4 regions of the Roseburia sp. OM04-10BH genome follow, and region 2 is predicted to be linked to each of the others. Evidence: predicted binding sites of a transcription regulator. Region 2 holds the regulator's gene; each other region holds the start of a gene.

Region 1 (3,892 bases), on a different contig from region 2:
GCAGCATCTTTTCCAAGTCCGTTTAAGATAACACGAAGTGGTTTCTGACGTACTTTGTTTGCTTTCTCAGCGATTCCGATTGCACCTTCAGCAGCTGCAAAGGACTCGTGTCCAGCTAAGAAACAGAAGCACTCTGTCTCTTCCTCTAATAACATTTTTCCAAGGTTACCATGTCCAAGACCTACTTTTCTGTGGTCAGCAACAGAACCTGGAATACAAAATGCCTGAAGACCTTCACCGATTGCTGCAGCAGCATCAGCAGCTCTTTTGCATCCTTTTTTGATTGCGATTGCTGCACCTATAGTGTAAGCCCAGCAAGCGTTCTCGAAACAGATAGGCTGGATTTTCTTTACCTGATCATATACATCAAGTCCAGCATCTTTTGTAATTTTTTCAGCTTCTTCAATAGAGCTGATACCATAGCTGTTTAATACAGCGTTAATCTGGTCAATTCTTCTTTCATATCCTTCAAATAATGCCATTATCTTCGTCTCTCCTTTCTTACTCTTCTCTTGGGTCAATGATCTTAACAGCATCAGCTACACGACCATACTGGCCTTTTGCTTTTTCCCATGCAGTGTTAGGGTCATCACCTTTTTTGATAAAGTCTGTCATTTTTCCAAGAGAAACGAACTGATATCCGATAACTTCGTTGTTCTCGTCAAGAGCGATGCCTGTTACATAACCTTCAGCCATCTCTAAGTAACGAACACCTTTCTCCTTTGTTGCGTACATAGTACCAACCTGGGAACGAAGTCCTTTTCCTAAATCTTCCAGACCAGCACCTACTGCAAGTCCGTCATCAGAGAATGCACTCTGAGTACGTCCGTAAACGATCTGTAAGAATAACTCTCTCATTGCTGTATTGATTGCGTCACAAACAAGGTCAGTATTTAATGCTTCAAGAATTGTTTTTCCCTGAAGAACCTCTGCTGCCATTGCTGCTGAATGTGTCATACCTGAGCATCCGATTGTCTCAACCAGTGCTTCTTCAATCACACCATTTTTTACATTTAATGAAAGCTTGCAGGCACCCTGCTGTGGTGCACACCAGCCTACACCGTGTGTAAATCCTGAAATATCTTCAATTTTTTTGGAATGAACCCATTTTCCTTCTTCTGGAATTGGAGCTGGCTCATGTTTTGCGCCCTTGGCAACAGGACACATGTTTTCGACTTCCTTCGTGTAAATCATTATAAGACTCCTTTCGATATGAAATATATATCATGTTAAACTTTGTTATACATTTAACACACCGCCCTCATTTTCTCACATTTTTTGACATTCGTCCAGTCTTTTTTACAGGAAATGCCCCTTAATTTTCTCAATTTGTTAATCTAATGCCTCCATCCGCTCAAATGCAAAGGATGCTCCGATTGCTCCAACCAGTGTCAGCAGGAATATAACGACTATCATCATAATAAATCCTGCAGTCACAGAAATGAACGCTCCCGTTGCTACTGCCACAATGATTCCGACACATAATACCAGTCCCTGGAACAGCATCCGAAGAATCGTTCTGCCCAGTTCTCCAAACATTTTCCCTATCACGACATCTGCCAGCATATTCATATAAAGCTTATTAGCATTCAGGCACATATATAAAATGACGGTCAAAATCATGTAAGACACCGGAAGTCCCATTACGATACTGCCCGGCAGCGTAATCAGAAGTCCGTCAATCAGCGCACGGATATGCTCCATTTTGGTGGCATACCACATTTTCTTAAAATTGCTGTCCGGAATCAGATAGGTGTATGGATTTGCCAGTTCCTTCGACCACTTCGTCTTATAACCGCTGAAAATAAAGATAACATAGGCAATGACGCCCGGAATTACAAACATTTTAAAAGGCTGGCTGGAAATTTTATTATAATAAGAGACAACCGCAATTGCCACACCTATGACCAGAAACAGCACCGAATTCCAGCCAAAGATAAAGAAACGGTTTTTACGGTATTCTAATACCTGCCGGTAGAAAATTGCTTTAGCGTAAGTTCCCTTATAAGCCATCTTTACATTCCGTAAATACTTTTTCTTGCCATTTCCCACTACAACCTCGCCCTTTTTCGAGCGTTTCATCCGGTCATCATAATCTTCTGCAAATTTTGCAGCATCTTCATAGAATTCTCCGGTACACTTCATCTTTTTCGCATAAAGTACCAGAAAAACAGTACTGGTTAAAAGAAGTACGGTTGCCACCACATTGATTCCTGCAGGGCCTATGATAATAAGCTGAATCAATGCAATTTCCCAGCCTATAATCGGAATCAGCTGTACCACCGGAAGCTGGATTAAGTCCACAAACACAGATAACTGCATACCTTTCACCGAAACAAAGTAGATTGCAACCAGTGCAAAAGCTGCCATTACTCCATACATAATATAAGTAAGTACGGTAAAGAACTGTTTGGGAAGTGTTTCATTTCCATAGCAGATAATCATTAACGCTCCCTCTAAAATATTTTCCAGTACACCAGCATAAAGGAAATATAAAATCATCTTATATGGTGTAACACCAAATACACCAATTCCAAGTACCAGTACAAATAGTTCAACAATAAAATTGGTTAAGAACTGCTTCATTCCGGCATGAAGAATAACTTTCTTCGGTTCTTCCGGTGCAGCAAATACAAAATGTACTTCTGACGGGCGGAACAACAGTCCTTTTCTCTTGATATAGGAAATCAGATTTGCCGGAACAATCATAACCATCAGTACGGATAAAACAGTTGCAATTCCTTCCGGGCTGTTTAATCCGAAATCGACAGACATGGAACCAAGTCCATACAATACCAATGCTGCATATAAAACAACAAATACCAGTGCAAGAAAAGTCTGTGGCCGTTTCAGGCTCCGCTTCACTTTATTCTTAATGGTCTGGGAAAAAACAAAGGAAAGACTACTCATGTTCTTCACCACCAGTCTTTGGTTCTGTCACTTCAAAGAACAGTTCTTCTATGTCTTTATCCGCAATTTCATTTTTGTTAAATGTTGCTATAATTTTCCCTTGTTCCATTACAAACATCACATCCCACAAATCTTTTACCATTTCAAGCATATGGGTACTGATAAGAATGGTACAGCCTTTCTCTTTTAACTCAAGCACAACTTCTTTCAGTTCTTTTATGGCTGCCGGGTCAAGTCCAACCATTGGCTCATCCAACATCACAACCTTTGGATGAATAGCAAGTGCACAACAGATACTGACCTTCTGCATCATTCCTTTGGACAATTCATTTCCCAGCTTCTCCTGTTTATCCAGAAGTTCAAAACGTGTCAGCAGTGCATCTATTTCTTCCTCTGTAATGTCACTGTTATATGCCCGCTTCACATATTCGATATGCTCCCGCACCGTCAGTGCTTCAAACATTGCCGGAATCTCCGGTACATAGCCAAATATTTTCTTCGCTTCCAGGCTTCTTGCCTTCATTCCATTAATACCAACACCGCCTTCATAACGAAGGAGTCCTGCAATACTCTTTATAATGGTTGATTTTCCGGCACCATTTGGTCCAAGCAGGATACCGACCTGACCATCCTGCACCATAAAGCTGACATGGTCCACTGCTACATTCTTTCCATATTTCTTAGTAAGCTCTTGTACTTCTAACATTTTCACCCTCCAAAATTCACGAGAAACACTCTTTGTAAGCTTCCCGTATATACTGCGAGAAACACTCTTTTCAAAGTTCTCGTCCAACTAAAAAGCAGCCATATGTATTACTTAATTAATACAGTAATGCATATAGCTGTTTTTGTCAACCATTCATTTCTTAATTTTCTATTGTCATTTTTCTGCAAGCAGCTACCGCAGGTAACTTCTGCGGGTAAATTTCCATCCGTTTAGTCTTCTGCTTTACTTACAATTTCATTCTTATTCTTATAAATA
Region 2 (3,892 bases):
CTCAATGGCCGCATCCAGATTCACGCTGGCATATACCCTGCTATATCTTTTCATTTCATTCACCTCAAATTATTATTATGACAACACATCGGATAATCCGTTTATAATTTCACCTGCAGTCAGTCCATACTTTGAAACTGTTTTGCTCCGTTCATCTGCTGCTGCCGCATGTACATATACCCCAAGCGGTGCCGCCTGCTCTGCAGATAGGCCCTGCGCCATCAGACTTCCAATAATTCCGCTCAGTACATCACCACTTCCCGCAGTAGCCATTCCGTTGTTACCGTTCCGGTTAATAAATGTTTTCCCATAAGGAATTGCCGTTACCGTTCTGCTGTCTTTCAAAACACAGATTACATTATATTCCCTTGCGAAATCTTCCGCAACCTGCTCAATATTTTCTTTGATATAGGAAACGGCAAGCTGTTTTAACCGGGACATTTCCCCCAGATGTGGCGTTAATACCAGTTCTGTATGCGGGCGAAGAAGCTGTTCGGTCTGCTCTGCTATGATATTTAATGCATCGGCATCTACTACCATTGGTACTGCCGCATTCTTAAGTACCGTCTTTACAATACTGTGTGCCACATCACTTTTGCCAATTCCAGGTCCTAAAATAATAACATCTGCCCAGGACAGACATTCTATCAGCTGCTGTGTATCAGCCTTTTTTGCAGAATAGGTAGTAAGAATTGCCTCCGGCACTGCTGTCTGTAAGATAATACGGTTTTCTTCCGGTGTATATATTCTCACCAGACCACAGCCACTGCGATAAGCTGCCTTTGCTGCAAGAACCGCCGCACCTGCCATATTCACGCTTCCGGCAACCAGAAGGACTTTTCCAAAGGTTCCCTTGTTCGAATCAGCAGCACGATTATTTAAAGAATTTAAATCTTCCTTTGTGATTGCATAAGCTGCAGGTCTTTTATCTAACCAGCTTTCTTCTCCGATTCCGATATCCTTAACCGTAATATTTCCGCAGTATTCTGCACCAGGAAATAATACCATTCCGGTCTTGCAGTAAGCAAAGGTTACGGTATCATCTGCTTTGAATGCACCACCTAATACAGCTCCATTATCTGCCGAGACACCGGATGGTATATCCACCGCCAGCCGGTGGGCACTGCTCTGGTTTAGCCGTTCCATCAAGTGCACCAGTTCATCATCTAATTTTCGTGATAATCCTATACCAAATAACGCATCAATAATCAGGCTGTAGGAATTTGCATCCTCCATTTCATCAATAAATGGTACACCATATGATGCCAGGATTTCATACTGTTCTTTTGCCTGCTTTGAAAAATGTGTTTTATTTCCATAGAGATATACTTCAACCGGAATGTGGGATAAGTATAACAATCTTGCAATTGCCATACCATCGCCGCCGTTATTTCCGGTTCCACACACTACCAGCACGCGGTTACATGAAATTTCTTTTTCCTGTATTACTTCTATCGCAGAAAGTGCTGCCCGCTCCATCAGAACCATGGATGGCACTTTAAAATGTTCGATTGTATTGGTATCACATGTTTTCATTTCCCGGGAATTTACAAGATATTCCATAAATTAATTCCTTTCGTCCGCATTTTCCACCGCTTTTTTTCCCTGCAGACGGTCTTCATCTTCCTGCCGCAGATCAAAAATATTTAAAATATCCACACCAAAAATATCATGCATATAAGAATAAATCTGCCGGTTGTTGATTTCACGGTTCTGTTTTTTGATGATATTTTTCTTAAGTTCTACCCTTACCTTATCAATCCAAGCCGTAATTTCATCTGCTTCTTTGCTGTTCTGTCTTAGTCTCTCATAGCAGTAACGCATGCTTTCTAACATAAGTTCCTGATTTGCACTGTTTATATTTCGTGGAAGTTCAATTAATTCATCCTCAATTTCTTCCATTTTGACATTGACTTCATCAATCAGTCTCTTGTCTTCATCTAATTTTCTGGAAGAAATATCCCCCTCATTTTCCTCATGAGTTCCTTCCATGTTGACAACAATGCTTTTCATCAACCGATTCTTTGTCTTTTTCAGTTCTTTCAAATCATTATTAAGCTTTCCCTGCTGTTCTAACAACTGATTTAACTTTTCTTCCAGCTGCTTGATTTCACTGGTTTTTCCGCTTAAAGCAAAAAGCCTGTGCCATTTCTGATCCAATACAAGTATTGGTACTTTTCTGCTTTCTAATGCTTCCAGAAATTCCTTGTCATCTTTCATGCAAAACACCTCTATTCCAGCGTTTCCTTTTTCCTTTTGTTCTTTGTCATGTTATAGGATAACTGCATCAGGCTGTCTGATAAATGTACATTTTCCACTACAACATTTTCATCCAACACTTCCAGATCTACATGGGCAAAATTCCAGATTGCATGTACACCAAGGCTTACCAGCTGGTTTGCCACAGCATCTGCCTTTTCTTTCGGCATAGTCAGTGTAGCAATATCTACCTTATGTGTCTTTACAAATTCTTCCAGTTTATCAATCATTTCGATTTTATTGCCACGAATGGATTTTCCGCATAACTCCGGATTCACGTCAAACAATCCTACTATGACGAAGCCGAGTTTTTCAAACTTCACATAATTGGCAAGTGCCTGTCCTAAGTTACCAGCTCCAATAATAATAATATTATGCTGTTCATTTAATCCCATAATCTTTCCGATTTCTTCATACAGAAATTGTACATTGTAACCATATCCCTGCTGTCCAAAACCACCAAAATTATTTAAATCCTGTCTGATCTGCGATGCGGTCACTTTCATTCTTGCACTCAGTTCATTCGATGAAATACGTTCTACCCCTTCATCTAAAAGTTCCCCCAGATATCGGTAATATCTTGGCATTCTACGAATTACTGCCTGTGATATTTCTTTGCTCATTCTGCCAGTTCCTCCTGCTCTCAATACCCTACAATAATTATAGTTTCTTGCCGAAAGGATGTCAATGTGTTACAACTTTAACAATCTTTCTGTAAACTTAATTCTTCCCATTTTGCATAGAGTTCTTCCAGCGCTGCCTCTTCCTGCATCTGCTCCTCATGGATTTTGTTTAATTCATAGGAATTTGATGCTACCTCCGGCTTTGACAGTTCATCATTTAATGCTTCTATCTTTGCCTCTCTCTTAGCAATTTCATCTTCTGTACGCTTTAATTCGTTTTCCAGCTTACGTTTTGCTGCCTGCTGTTTCTTCATTTCTTCCCAGCTTAACTTCTGTTTTCCTCCGCCGGATATCTGCTCTGTTCCATTATTTTCTCCAGTTCCATCGGAAACAATGACATTTCCTTTTGCCCCTGAATTGTCTGCACGATCCTGTGTAGCTGTGCCAAACGCCGCTAACTCCTGAACTTCCTTTTTCTCCAGATAATAATCGTAATTTCCAATATAATTTAGAATTGTTTCATTCTTTAAATCAAGAATTCTGCTGGCAGTTTTATTAATAAAATAACGGTCATGGGATACATAAAGCACCGTTCCGGTATAGGAATTGATGGCTGACTCTAAAATTTCCTTTGACATAATATCAAGGTGGTTGGTCGGCTCGTCTAAAATTAAGAAGTTCGCATTGGATAACATCAGTTTTGCCAGTGAAACACGGCCTCTTTCTCCACCACTGATATCACGAATCCGCTTAAACACATCATCATCCGTAAATAAAAATGCTGCTAACACATTTCGAATCTTCGTTGCCTTCAGATTCGGATAAGCATCTGCAATTTCATCAAATAACGTCTTATCCGGGTCTAAATTCTGATGCTCCTGATCGTAATATCCGATTTCCACATTGCTTCCAAGCTTTATCTCCCCGGCATCTGCGTCTACAATTCCATTGATTATCTTTAAAATGGTGGTTTTCCCGGTACCGTTATTTCCGATTAAAGCAACTTTTTC
Region 3 (3,892 bases), on a different contig from region 2:
ATGCATCATTTACAAATACATCACAGATAGAAGCAAGGTCTTTAGAGAAAGCTTCTCCGTTCTTTGTCTCTTCTGGTCTGAAACGTGTATTCTCAAGTAAGATAACATCGCCATCGTTCATAGCTGCTACTGCTGCTCTTACGTTCTCACCAACAACTTCAGGGTCAACAACAAATTTAACTTCCTGTCCTAATAACTCTGTAAGTCTTGCTGCTACTGGTGCAAGAGTTTTGGTCTGTTTATCTTCTTCTGTTTTTACTTTTCCTAAATGGGAGCAAAGGATAACCTTTCCACCATCAGCGATTAATTTCTTGATTGTAGGAAGAGCTGCAACCAGACGGTTCTCGTCTGTAATCTTTCCTTCTTTTAATGGTACGTTGAAATCACATCTGCAAAGAACGCGAAGTCCTTTTACATTAATATCATCTATAGATTTTTTATTTAATGACATATTAAGTAGTCTCCTTTAAATTTTATTTCTAATAGCAAGAAAGAGCCCGGTCCTAAAAGACCGGACCCTTTTCCTGAGTCTTATCTGCACTCTGGCAGCCTGTCGCTTAAAAAAGTAGTCTACCGTGCAGTGATTGTTCGTTAAACTACGGGAAACACGCTTTGCGGGTTTCTCTCGTAAATTATGCTAACTCGCTGAAGTATTTGATTGTACGAACCATCTGAGATGTGTAGCTGTTCTCGTTATCATACCAAGAAACAACCTGTACTTCGTACAGATCATCAGATACCTGGTTAACCATGGTCTGTGTTGCATCGAACAGAGAACCGAATCTCATTCCAACGATATCAGAAGATACGATTTCGTCTTCGTTGTATCCGAAGGACTCGTTAGCTGCTGCTTTCATAGCTGCATTGATATCTTCTTTTGTAACGCCAGCTTTCTTAACAACTGCTGTTAAGATTGTTGTAGATCCTGTAGGGGTTGGAACACGCTGAGCAGATCCGATTAATTTTCCGTTCAGTTCTGGGATAACAAGTCCTATAGCTTTTGCTGCACCAGTGCTGTTTGGAACGATGTTAACTGCTGCTGCACGAGATCTTCTTAAATCACCTTTTCTCTGTGGTCCATCAAGAGTCATCTGATCACCTGTGTAAGCATGGATTGTTACCATGATACCAGACTGGATTGGAGCATATTTATTTAATGCATCAGCCATAGGTGCTAAGCAGTTTGTTGTACAAGAAGCTGCTGAAATGATTGTATCAGATGCTTTTAATGTCTCATGGTTTGTGTTGTATACGATTGTAGGAAGGTCATTACCTGCTGGAGCAGAAATAACAACTTTACGAGCACCTGCATTGATGTGTGCCTGTGCTTTTTCTTTGCTTGTATAGAAACCTGAACACTCTAATACAACGTCAACTTTTAATTCACCCCATGGGCAGTTGTTTGCATCTGGGAATGCATAGATTTTGATTTCTTTTCCACATACGATGATAGAATCATCTGTGCAGGATACTTCATCAGCATGCTCATATTTACCCTGAGAAGAATCATATTTTAACAAGTGTGCTAACATTTTAGGGCTTGTTAAATCGTTGATTGCTACTACTTCGTATCCTTCAGCACCAAACATCTGTCTGAATGCCAGACGACCAATACGGCCGAATCCATTAATTGCTACTCTTACTGCCATTATTAATTCCTCCTAGAAATTTAATATAAAATATCTTTATTTGGGATTGTACCCAATCTGGTATTATTCTAACCAATTTTTGTCGAAAGTTCAAGTAGTTCCCATCACTTTGTTAATTTTTTCACTATTTTTATTTCTTCTTTCTCATTTTCAAACAAATGTTACAATAGCTTTTCCATTTTTCATACTGTCTTTTGACAGATTGTCAAATTTCTATTATAGTATTCTGTGTATTATATACAAAGATTTTACTATACTTGTGAAAATGTAACATTTTTCTTAGTAGAAATGTGTAAACACCGGGTAAGGTTTGTGCAATATGTAGGCGAAAGGAATGGGAAAGCTTCTTCCCGAAAACACTGGAACAGTTATGATGTGAGAATCCGCAGCACTTCACGGGCAGTATTTTTCTTGAAATTAGGCTGTCTTTCCGGCTGCTTTGACCGTATACTGCTTTTGTCTGCCAGCAGCGGATACCACACTTTGTCTGAAGGGACTCTAAGAATTCCTGCAAAGATATTTGATTTGCGGCAACCGGCACAAATTCATATCCATATTCAGATTGTGCCTCGCTGGTACATCCATGTACCAGCGTTGCCGGGTTGCAAAGGGAATTCTAAGAGTCCCTAACAGACGCTGTTCACGGTATCCGCACGCCGGCAGACAAAATGCAGTATACGGTCAAACATTGGAAAGACTGCTTATTATAAAAGAAAGAAAAATACTGCCGGTAGAAGTGCCGGATTCTTGCATACAAGCGTCCCGGTGCTTTTGGGAAGAAACTTTCTCATCCAGTTTCCCACCTGCACAACCTTACCCGCCATACACCACCCACAGAAAGGAGTACACTATGCTTTGGGACACACATATGCACACTGCTTTTTCTACCGACAGTGAGACCTCACCGGAATCCATGATTAAAGCCTCTATCGAACTGGGACTTGGCGGAATCTGCATTACCGACCATATGGATTATGATTATCCAAAAGAACATCCGGAGGATGAACCGGAATTTATCTTAGACACTCCGGTCTACTTCCCAACTATCCAGAAGCTGGGACAGCAATACAAAGATAAAATAAAAGTGCTGACCGGCATTGAGCTTGGATTGCAGCCTCATCTTGCAGCGAAACATCAGGAACTGATAAGCCGGTATGACTTTGATTTTGTCATCGGCTCTTCCCATGTAATCCACGGCAAAGACCCTTACTACTCCCGCTTTTTTGAAGGAAAAACCGAACAGCAGGCTTATCTGGAATATTTTAAATCTATCCTGGAAAATCTTGCGGTATTTGATCATTTTGATGTATATGGACATATCGATTATGTGGTACGCTACGGTCCAAACCGGAACCTTGAATATTCTTATCAGAAATATGCCGATGTCATTGATGCGATTTTAGAAAAGCTCATTGATATGGGAAAAGGAATTGAAATCAATACCGGTGGTTTCAAATATGGTCTGGGACATCCGAATCCAACAGAAGATATTATAAAACGTTATCACGAACTAGGCGGTGAAATCATTACCATCGGTGCCGACGCCCACAAACCGGAGCATGTTGCATTTGATTTTGCAAAAGTACCGGACATTTTAAAGGCAGCGGGCTTTCAGTATTTTACTGTATTCGAAAAGAGAAAACCGGCTTTTCTTCCGTTGTAAACTATGGGAATCACGCTTTACGAATTTCTCTTCTTATTGCGGTGTTCACCAAATCTGTATGCAGGCATGCGATTTTTCCTGTGTATGCAAAAGTAACGGCGCGGTTCGTCAACTGCGGAAACAACATAAATACAGTAAAGGGCACTTATCATGTCTCCTAAGTTGACAAACCACGCCGCCTTTTTCTATCATAAGAAAATTGTTTTTACTTCAAATCCTCCCCCAACAGATGCAGCCGTTCGAATGCATGATACAGTCCGTCTTCATCAATCTTATCTGTAACCATATCCGCATACTGTTTTACTGCCGGAATCGCATTTCCCATTGCCACTCCTGTTCCTGCAAATTGCAGCATTTCCACATCATTTGGTCCATCACCAAAAGCAATGGTATCTTCCCTGCCTATCTTTAACTCATCCATAAGCCGCTGCATTCCGGTTGCCTTGTTGACTCCCATCTTCGTCATTTCACCGGACATCTGACGATCCTTGCCAAAGCTTGCTCCGGTTATCTTGATATAATTTCCGACTTCCTTCTGCATCACATCCACCGGAATATCGGCATCAAAATACATTCCACT
Region 4 (3,892 bases), on a different contig from region 2:
ATAGATTTCATCGGTAATCACGAACAAATCATGTTCCTTTACCACTTCTGCGATTGCCTCTAAATCTTCCTTTTCCATAATGGCTCCGGTCGGATTGTTCGGATAGGAAATCAGTAAGACTTTGGATTTCTCCGTTATCTTTTCCTCTAACTGTTCTCTGGTCAGACGGAATTTATTCTCCGCTCTTAATTTTAATGATACCGGAACACCGCCACATAATTCAATACATGGAATATAGGAAACGTAGGAAGGTTCTGCCACTAAGACTTCCTCCCCCGGATTCACCAGTGTCCGAAGAGCTAAATCAATTCCTTCGCTGGCTCCCATGGTAATCAGTATTTCGTCCTGTTTATCATAATGCAAATCAAATTTTGTCAGGTAATCCGCTGCCGCTGCACGCAGCTCTACGGTTCCGCGGTTATCGGTGTATTTGGTATCCCCCTTTTTTATAGAAGCAATTGCTGCCTCTCTTACATGCTCCGGTGTCGGGAAATCCGGTTCGCCTACACCCAGTGAAAGTGCACCTTCCATGGTATTTGCCACATCAAAGAAATCCTTGATTCCGGAATCCGGCATATCCTGTACGATTTTTGATAAGTATGATTTTGTATCTTTCATTTTCATTGACCTCTCTTTGTACAAGTCCTGTCATGTAATTACGCAATTATTTTTTAGAAGCAGTGGTTTTCGAATTTTAAGCAGCTTTTCTATAGTCTTTTTAGAAATCAGAATGCTACAATTCTAAAAAAGTGCTTTTTTCTCTTGGGATAGTGCCTGTTTTTCCAATGTTTGACAGTATGCCTTCTGCGGTTCGCCTGATTACGGATATCATTTAGGTGCCTTGCTAGCAGCTCTTGGCATTTCTTTTGTTAACTGGCAATCCTGGCACATGGATGTGCCAGGAAGGCGCATTGGAGCACGGATGTGACTATGCGCCGGTTGCCGGAAAAACAGCTTTATAAGCAGAAATGCCTAGAGCTGCTTAAAGGTGCCTTAGATATCCGTAACAGACGGACCACAAAAGGCATCCGGTCAAAGCAGGCGGCAAAACAGACAACAATAAGAAAAAAGCACTTTTAAGAATTGTATACATTCTGCTTTCAACAAAAAATCTTATAGAAAAGCTGCTTAAAATTCCAAAAATCCGCTTCCTCACAAAAACCATTGCGTAATCACATGACAAGTCTTTTCCTATTGTAGCACAATCCCTGTAAAATACCAGTTTTTATTGACAAATCCCTCCAAAAGTTATACCATTATAAGTATTGAAACATTGTTAATAATTTATCAATCAGGAGGGTCCTATTTCATGAACAACTTAACTTTAACAGTTGAAAACGAAATTGCAGTTCTTACTATTACTAGACCTGCAGCATTAAACGCATTGAATTCCGAAACATTGGATGAACTGAACACTGTTCTTACCGAAATCGAGGGAAGAGACGATATCAAAGTCGTTATCTTAACCGGTGGTGCTGATAAGAAAGGTAACGAATTCAAATCTTTCGTTGCTGGTGCTGACATCGCTGAGATGGTTAACTTCTCTGCTGCTGAAGCAAGAGCATTCGGTATGAAAGCTTCTGTTCCATTCTTTAAATTAATGAATATGAGACAGGTAACTATTGCTGCTGTTAATGGATTCGCTTTAGGTGGCGGATGCGAAATTTCTATGGCATGTGATATCCGTATTGCTTCTGACAACGCAGTATTCGGACAGCCTGAGTGTGGTCTTGGAATCATCCCAGGATTCGGTGGTACACAGAGACTTGCCCGTCTTGTTGGCATGGGACGTGCAAAAGAAATGATCTTCACCTGCGATAACATCGATGCAAACGAAGCATACCGCATCGGACTTGTAAACAAAGTTGTTGCAAAAGAAGAATTAATGCCAACCGCAAAAGCTATGGCAGAGAAAATTATCTCTAAAGGAAGCTATGCAGTATCTATCGCAAAAGCTGCTATCAACAACGGATATGATATGGATATCAAGAATGCTGTTGAAATGGAAGCTAACCTGTTTGGCGTAACCTGCTCTACCCATGATAAAAAAGAAGGCATGAGTGCTTTCTTAGAGAGAAGAGCCGCTGACTTAACAGATTTCTAATTGAACTTATACTTAGACAATATCAAAGGGGATATTCCAGTAGCATCTGGGATATCCCCTTTCATAAAAGGAGAATGCATCATGTTAGATAAAAAAATTGGTTTTATCGGAAGCGGTAATATGGGTCGTGCCATGATTGGCGGAATTATCTCTTCCGGTCTGGTTCCTGCCAGCCACCTGATTGCCAGTGCGAAAACCCAGGTCACACTGGATACACTTTCTGAGCAGTATGGTATCCGCACCACCTTAGACAATGAGACTGTTGCTGTAGAATCCGATATCATTTTTCTTGCTGTAAAACCATATCTTTATGAAACAGTCATCAAAGAAATCAAAGACAGTGTTACCGATGACAAAATCATAGTTGCCATTGCTGCCGGACAGACCATTTCACGGATTGAATCTTTATTCAGCAAAGATATTAAACTGGTTCGTACCATGCCAAATACACCGGCTATGGTTCAGGAAGCCATGTCTGCCATTACCCCAAATGAGCATATCACAGAAGAAGAATCCAAAATGGTTGTCTCTCTCTTTGAAAGCTTTGGTAAAGCAGAAATTGTACCGGAAAGTCTTATGGATGCCGTAGTCGGAGTCAGCGGTTCCTCACCGGCTTACGTCTATATGTTTATTGAAGCAATGGCTGACGCAGCCGTTAATGACGGAATGCCGCGTGCCCAGGCTTATAAATTTGCTGCCCAGTCCGTTCTTGGTGCAGCTAAAATGGTATTAGAGACCGGTAAACATCCGGGTGAATTAAAGGATGCAGTCTGCTCCCCGGCCGGAACTACCATTGCTGCTGTGGCTAAATTAGAGGAAGGCTCCTTCCGCAGCACCGTAATTGCTGCCCAGAATGCCTGCTCTGAAAAATCCCGTGCCATGAGCAAACTCTCCGATTGATATTAAAGACATATAAGAAACCCCGGAAGAACTAATTTTCATACAATCGTTCTTCCGGGGTCTTTTCTATCTTTACTGTTTATTTTACCTGCTTTTATAAATCTTTAAGCACATCATCATAAAGGGCATCTAACATTTCCTTCAACTGCTTTTCAATGGTATCAAAATAAATTTCTGCTGTATCGTTGTCAAATTCCATCTCATTGCCGATTTCCATCACAATGTCAAGGATTCCGCTGTTCAACTCATCAATTGCATTTTCCACAATCTCTTCAAAAGTGCAGTAGGCATCGCCTGTCATATGCACAATAAAATCTTTCTTATCTAGCTTTCCACGGAATTTGTATTCATCGGTAAAAAGGCTCCATCCATCTCCGGCTGCCTCCCGCATCTCATTCCGAATGGATTTATAATCCAGTGGGACATAGTTCTGCTTAAAAAATTCTTCAAAAGATGCTTTATCTTTATATTCTTCCATTCCAATTCCTCTGTCTGTCTAAATTTCCTGTAAATGTTCTAACGCCTGCTCCGGCAAAATGCATTTTCCATGCTCCATAATATATGCCCGGGTCGGTCCATGCGCATAAATATCATCTGCAAATTCCAAAGAAGCACTTAAAAGACGACAAAGCTGTTTATCACTAAGTTCTCCCTTCTCAAGCAAAAGATAATAAGCATCCTCCCTGGTCAGATAATAAAGACTGCTCTTCATCGGCAGTTCCAGACGGACGCCCTTGGCATAAAAAATTGCACGTTCCATGCTTGCAAAGCAAAGCTGATAAAAATTCCGGTCTTTTAGTGTAAAGCCACCGGTAGACTGTTTCTTATCTGTGCTTTCTTCTGCCTTGGAATCTGACTGCTCCGGCTGTATTTCTGCAATGCCTTCAT

Evidence for each region. Region 2 encodes Rex, which represses fermentation and respiration genes when NADH is low (regulators of the CRP and FNR family bind a similar motif). Its sites were predicted from a motif close to ATTGTTAANTANTTAACAAT; they were not measured.
Region 1: the regulator Rex is predicted to act here: its motif matches at 1,236-1,255, upstream of DXB43_RS06360 (iron-sulfur cluster assembly scaffold protein).
Region 3: the regulator Rex is predicted to act here: its motif matches at 1,758-1,777, upstream of gap (type I glyceraldehyde-3-phosphate dehydrogenase).
Region 4: the regulator Rex is predicted to act here: its motif matches at 1,273-1,292, upstream of DXB43_RS11010 (enoyl-CoA hydratase-related protein).

Annotation. Positions count from the first base shown of each region.
Region 1 is NZ_QTZI01000004.1:234,311-238,202, reverse strand. It holds gene DXB43_RS06365 (GGGtGRT protein) at 1-482, opposite strand, end outside; gene DXB43_RS06360 (iron-sulfur cluster assembly scaffold protein) at 502-1,194, opposite strand; gene DXB43_RS06355 (putative ABC exporter domain-containing protein) at 1,333-2,910, opposite strand; gene DXB43_RS06350 (ABC transporter ATP-binding protein) at 2,903-3,616, opposite strand; gene DXB43_RS06345 (hypothetical protein) at 3,847-3,892, opposite strand, start outside.
Region 2 is NZ_QTZI01000003.1:148,535-152,426, reverse strand. It holds gene alr (alanine racemase) at 1-54, opposite strand, end outside; gene DXB43_RS04600 (NAD(P)H-hydrate dehydratase) at 76-1,563, opposite strand; gene DXB43_RS04595 (hypothetical protein) at 1,567-2,220, opposite strand; gene DXB43_RS04590 (redox-sensing transcriptional repressor Rex) at 2,232-2,882, opposite strand; gene DXB43_RS04585 (ABC-F family ATP-binding cassette domain-containing protein) at 2,960-3,892, opposite strand, start outside.
Region 3 is NZ_QTZI01000002.1:174,900-178,791, forward strand. It holds gene DXB43_RS15375 (phosphoglycerate kinase) at 1-451, opposite strand, end outside; gene gap (type I glyceraldehyde-3-phosphate dehydrogenase) at 633-1,649, opposite strand; gene DXB43_RS03245 (histidinol-phosphatase HisJ family protein) at 2,500-3,312, shown strand; gene DXB43_RS03250 (HAD family hydrolase) at 3,518-3,892, opposite strand, start outside.
Region 4 is NZ_QTZI01000010.1:88,166-92,057, forward strand. It holds gene DXB43_RS11005 (pyridoxal phosphate-dependent aminotransferase) at 1-618, opposite strand, end outside; gene DXB43_RS11010 (enoyl-CoA hydratase-related protein) at 1,310-2,104, shown strand; gene proC (pyrroline-5-carboxylate reductase) at 2,186-3,004, shown strand; gene DXB43_RS11020 (hypothetical protein) at 3,099-3,482, opposite strand; gene DXB43_RS11025 (adaptor protein MecA) at 3,501-3,892, opposite strand, start outside.